2 linked regions of the Zymomonas mobilis subsp. mobilis ATCC 10988 genome follow. The protein of the gene in region 1 interacts with the protein of each later gene in a pairwise test. Links are inferred from orthologs where the notes say so. Each region holds a gene or a part of one and is shown on either strand. Other genes may lie near its edges.

Region 1 (2,949 bases):
GACTAGACCCTGACTACTTTCAGAACTCATGGCGATTCCTCTCCCGCCTTAATCTGTAAATCTTACAATCGCCGAGTATCGGCAATGTTAAACATTGGTCTTATTTTAGTTTCTGACCAAAAATAACATCACAAACCGAATCCTTGGCGATAAACTGAATACGGATTACTCCTATTGAACCGATTTTGGAACCTCCTTATCATTATTGGAACAATATTTGCGTCGATCATCTACGATTATTTTTTTACTTATCCTTGATTGATGACAACGCAAGTAAAACAAAATTTTCTAATAAGAAGGCAACATAAGTGTTTAAAAAAACAGTTTTCTTTTTAAAAAATATCAAAAGCCAATAAAATTTGGAAAAACCTATATAAATTTCAAGAAATTACTCAAGCATTATTAGATTTTTATACTGTCTTGCCCGTCATTTTCTACGATACGATGCCATCTATCCTCATCTATAATGGAAATATCCAGCTCTTTCGCTTTTGAAAGCTTAGAACCTGCGGCCTCTCCCGCGACAACAAGATTAGTCTTTTTTGAAACGGATGAAGCCACTTTAGCGCCCAGATTTTCAGCTTGTCGCTTAGCCTCGTCTCTCGTTATTTTTTGCAGACTTCCAGTAAAAACAATAATCTTTCCTGACAAAGGCGAAGAGGCCAGCTCAAAATAAAGAGGCTCAATTTGAACTTCCTGTAAAAGATCAGAAACAACATCGGAATTATGGGTTTCAGCAAAAAAATCCAGAAGGCTTCGAATGATTTTACCACCCATATTAGGAATATGGAAAAAAGAGATAAGCTCTTTATCTACCCTTTTTTGATACTTTTCTTCAGACTCTTCACTTGAAGGCTGTAATATAGTCCGTAGATGAGCCGCCTCATCAATGGCCGCTTTAAAATTATCCCATGTTTGATAAGATTTAGCTAAATCTCGCGCTGTTACAGCACCTACATGGCGAATACCCAAGGCAAAAAGAAAACGATCAAACGGGACTTTTCGCCGTTTGTCGATAGCCGATATTAAATTATCGACAGAAAGTTCACCCCAACCTTCCCTCTCGATCAAAAGCTGACGTTTTTGAAACAACCGAAAAATATCGGCAGGTGTTTCAATCAATTTATCGGCAAAAAAACTTTCGATATGGCTTTTTCCTAAGCCCTCAATTTCAAAGGCAGTGCGCGAAACGAAATGGCACAAGCGCTCAACGCGTTGCGCTGGACAGATCAAACCTCCGGTGCAACGCCAGGCGACTTCCCCTTCTTCCCTTCTAGCAACAGAGTCACAAACTGGACAGCGATGCGGGAAATGCCAAATCGGACGATCGACATCAGAGGTTAGATTTTCGACTATCTGGGGAATAACATCTCCAGCACGTTGAACCAGAACCCGATCTCCAGGACGGGCACCCAAACGCTCAATTTCATCAGAGTTATGGAGGGTCGCAGAAGAGACAACGACCCCTCCAACCGTTACAGGCTCTAATTTAGCCACGGGTGTCAAAACACCCGTACGCCCGACCTGTATCTCGATATCTAAAAGCGTTGTTTGCGCTTTTTCTGCTGGGAATTTATGCGCCAAGGCAAAACGTGGGGCGCGCGCTGAAAATCCAAATCTTTGCTGCCAATCAAGCTGATCTAATTTATAAACGACACCATCAATATCAAAATCTAAATCAGCCCGTTCGGCCTCTATTTTCTGATAGAAATCGAGCATCTGCCCAATATTGTCAGCACGAGCCAGCAGATTACTGACAGACAAGCCATAGCTTTCTATCATTTTCATCATGCCGTATTGGGTATCGGCAGGTAGAGATGTAGCCTCGCCCCAACCATGCGCCAAAAAGCGAAGAGAACGTCTTGCGGTAATATTCGGGTCTAGCTGCCGCAAAGACCCAGCCGCAGCATTGCGAGGATTGGCAAAAAGCTTTTTATTTTCTTCTGTCTGACGAGCATTCAAAGCAGCAAAATCGCTTTTTGCCATGTAAACTTCGCCACGAATTTCAATAATTTCTGGCCAATTATCGCCTTTTAATGTTTTGGGGATGTCATCAATAACGCGGACATTAGGCGTAACATCCTCACCAATAACCCCGTCTCCTCGCGTAACGGCCTGAGTTAAAATGCCCTTTTCATAACGCAACGAGCAAGAGAGACCGTCAATTTTCGGTTCAACAGTGCAAATGACGGCCTGATTTTCTTTTAAATTGAAAAAACGGCGGACCCGACCCAAAAAATCTTCAACATCCTGATCCAGAAAACCATTATCAAGACTAAGCATCGCTGCCCGATGTGCAATTTTGGGCAAACGTGAATTAGGACGACTACCGACTTTTTTACTTGGAGAATCCGGCCGGATTAAGTCAGGAAAAAACTGTTCAATCCGACGGTTTCGCAAGACCAAGGCATCATATTCGCTATCAGGAACAGCCGGATTATCCTTATCATGATAAAGATGATCGTAATGGCTGATCAAATTTGCCAAGCGTTCCAATTCAATAACCGCTTGTTCACGAGATAAATCTTTCGGAGCCAGAGCTGACAAATCCTGTTTTTCAGGATTCAGATAAGAAAAAAGGTCAATATCCGCATTCATTCTGCCAAGCTCCAGCCTTGCTGCCTCATCTATACAATCACAATTTCTAGCTATTCCGTGCGAAATAGCGCGCTCTGAAATCCTGAGCAAATTGCGAAAAACGCCCCTCCGAAATAGAGTCCCGTATTTTTTGCATAAGCTGCTGATAAAAGGCGATATTATGCTCTGTCATCAGCATAGCCCCCAAGATCTCACCCGCCCGAATTAAATGATGGATATAGGCGCGGCTCCATTTCTGGCAAACGGCACAATGACATTCACTATCCAACGGCTTCAAATCTTCTGAAAAACGAGCATTTCTGATATTGATAGGCCCATCCCATGTAAAGGCTTGCCCATTCCGACCGGAAC
Region 2 (3,125 bases), 870 kb from region 1 along the record:
CGAGGACGCAGGCCATTTTCTGGCATAAGTCGGTCTTGCAACGCCCCATGTAACAAATAGCCCGGTTTTCCGGGGATCGACGCAACATGGACGGCACCTAGGGTTTTAGCAACCGGACCAGATTTGCCCCCCTTGTAAAGAGGATGCAGGCCACAAGCAGGCAGTGGCATGCAAAGAAACAACAGAAGTGCTAATCTGGACGGTTTGCTAAAATCCATTATTCAGGCCTTTACGCGACAATATTGACCAGTCGGTTAGGCACAACGATCACTTTTTTCGGTGAGCGGCCTTCCAACATTTTAATCACTTTTTCCGAAGCCAATGCCAATTTTTCGGCTTCATCCTTGGGCATATCCCGAGCGACGGTTAAGGTGTCCCTTAATTTACCATTGACCTGAACGGCAATAGTTATTTCGTCTTCGACCGTCAGTGCCGGATCAAATTCAGGCCAACTGGCTTCGGCAACAAAACCTTCTTTCTCCAGAAGATGCCATGCTTCTTCCGAAAGATGCGGCACCATCGGAGCTACCAAGCGGAATAAAGTCAAAGCAGCTTCCTTGCGGGTTGCTGAAGCCTTGGCTTTTTCGATCGCATTGACCAGATCATGAATCTTGGCGATGGCTTTATTGAAAGACAGGCCTTCGATGGCTTCGCCAACTTCTTTTATCGAGCAATGAAGGCGATGCTGTAAATCCTTGTCGATTCCAGCGGAAGCCTCTTCGCTTGCGATAGCAGCGACACGCCACAAACGCTGCATAAAGCGCCAGCAGCCTTCAATACCGGCTTCTGTCCAAGCCAGATCACGTTCGGGCGGGCTGTCGGAAAGCATGAACCAACGCACCGCATCCGCCCCGTATTGGTCGAGAATAGGCGCCGGTTCGACCACATTCTTTTTCGATTTGGACATCTTTTCAACGCGGCCGACGGTCACTTTTTCGCCGGATTCTGTTAAGAAGATACCCGCTTCATCTTTATGAATCTGTTCGGGTGACAGCCAATGGCCTTCGGGGTCTTTATAGGTTTCATGGGTTACCATGCCTTGAGTAAACAGACCGGTGAAAGGCTCTTTGATATCAAGCCGTCCAATAGACTGTAAGGCGCGTGTCCAGAAACGGGCATAAAGAAGATGCAAAATGGCATGTTCTACGCCGCCGATATACTGCCCGACTGGCAACCATTTTTCAGCGGTTGCTTTATCAAAAGGTTTGTCATCTGGCTGACTGGCGAAACGAATGAAATACCATGAAGAATCGACGAAAGTGTCAAGCGTATCCGTTTCCCGACGGGCAGGCTTCCCACATTTCGGGCAAGTGACATTCTTCCATGTCGGATGACGTTCCAGCGGATTGCCCGGTTTATCGAAATTGATGTCATCAGGTAAGGTAACCGGTAATTGATCTTTGGGAACCGGAACCGCGCCACAACTATCGCAATGGATAATCGGTATTGGGGTACCCCAATAGCGCTGACGAGAAACGCCCCAGTCTCTTAACCGGAAAACCGTGGTGCCTTTACCCCAGCCTTCTTTTTCGGCGCGAGCAATAACCGTTTTTTTAGCTTCTTCGCTGGAAAGACCATCGAGGAAAAACGAATTGACTATAATGCCCGCGCGGGTGTCAGCTTTGTCGCCAATGGCTTCGTTGCTTTCAGCTTCGGAAGGCGCAACGACCCGTTTAACCGGCAGGTTATATTTCAGCGCAAAATCAAGATCGCGCTGATCATGCGCCGGACAGCCGAACACTGCCCCCGTGCCGTAATCCATCAGAACGAAATTGGCGACAAAAAGCGGCAATTTTAATTCAGGATTCAGCGGATGAACAAGTGACAGGCCAGTATCGAAGCCTTTTTTCTCGGCGGTTTCGATATCTTCCGCGGCGGTGCCCATTTTCTGGCAATCGGCGATAAATTCGGGAAGAGCTGCGGTTTTTTCTGCCAAGGCTTTGGCGATCGGATGATCGCAAGCAATAGCGACAAAGCTGGCACCAAAAAGCGTATCGGGGCGCGTGGTAAAGACTTCGATTTTGTCAAAGCCTTCCGGTGCCACTTCAAAATTGAAATGAAACTGCATGCCCTGACTGCGACCGATCCAGTTTTCCTGCATCGACCGGACTTTTTCAGGCCATTGATCGAGGTCTTTCAGGCCATCAAGAAGATCATCCGCAAATTCGGTGATCTTTAAGAACCACTGATTGAGTTTTTTTCTTTCAACCAAGGCACCGGAACGCCAGCCGCGCCCATCAATCACCTGTTCATTGGCGAGCACCGTATTATCAATGGGATCCCAGTTAACTGCCGATTCTTTGCGATAAACGAGGCCAGCCTTGTAAAGGTCAAGGAACAAGGCTTGCTCTTGGCCATAATAGGACGGTTCGCAGGTCGCGAGTTCACGGCTCCAATCGATAGCAAAACCAATGCGTTTTAACTGTTCCCGCATCGTCGCAATATTAGACATCGTCCATTCACGCGGATGGATTTTCCGTTCCATCGCAGCGTTTTCAGCAGGCATACCGAAAGCATCCCACCCCATCGGGTGCAGGACTTCATGGCCTTTCATCCGGTAATAACGCGCCAGCACATCGCCCATGGTATAGTTACGGACATGTCCCATATGAATCCGCCCCGAAGGATACGGAAACATTTCGAGAATATAGCTATGTGGCCGGTCTGAATTGTCTTTCGCGTGGAAGCAGCCGCTTTCTTCCCATTTTTTTTGCCAGCGGCCATCAACTACATGCGGATTAAAACGCTGGGAAAAACCAGACTCACTCATCAATCGAAAACCTTTTCTTATTCACCGGACATAGCTGTCCGACGGAGATCGCGGGCACGGGTCAGCACAACATCTTCCAGTTTTTGTATCGTGCTGGCATCTACAGGATCATCGACCCAGACGCCTTCCCGCAATATCTGGCGGGATGCAGAAACCCGTAAGGCATCAGCGCGAAGATCATCTCCGAAAATGGCAACAGCCACCCGCATCCGTTCATTGGGACTGGCCGGATTAACATACCAATCGGTAATAATAACACCGCCATTCGCATCGGTCTGAATCAGGGGCATAAAGGAAAAAGTTTCCAAGGCTGCCCGCCAGATATACGCATTAATGCCGATGGTGGTTACTCTTG

Evidence for each region. The genes of interacting proteins can lie anywhere in the genome.
Region 2: the proteins of ligA (region 1) and leuS interact in binary tests that used the Escherichia coli proteins (3 or more experiments, as listed by UniProt). The link is inferred for Zymomonas mobilis subsp. mobilis ATCC 10988 from one-to-one orthologs.

The regions. Positions count from the first base shown.
Region 1 is NC_017262.1:1,070,292-1,073,240, reverse strand. It holds ligA (NAD-dependent DNA ligase LigA), read right to left. Parts: upstream 2,599-2,949; coding sequence 403-2,598; downstream 1-402. Other genes in the region: tgt (tRNA guanosine(34) transglycosylase Tgt), read right to left, coding at 2,645-2,949; ZMOB_RS04700 (sugar porter family MFS transporter), read right to left, coding at 1-30. UniProt on the Escherichia coli protein: DNA ligase that catalyzes the formation of phosphodiester linkages between 5'-phosphoryl and 3'-hydroxyl groups in double-stranded DNA using NAD as a coenzyme and as the energy source for the reaction.
Region 2 is NC_017262.1:1,941,482-1,944,606, reverse strand. It holds leuS (leucine--tRNA ligase), read right to left. Parts: upstream 2,771-3,125; coding sequence 230-2,770; downstream 1-229. Other genes in the region: ZMOB_RS08720 (DUF3576 domain-containing protein), read right to left, coding at 2,788-3,125; lptE (LPS assembly lipoprotein LptE), read right to left, coding at 1-218.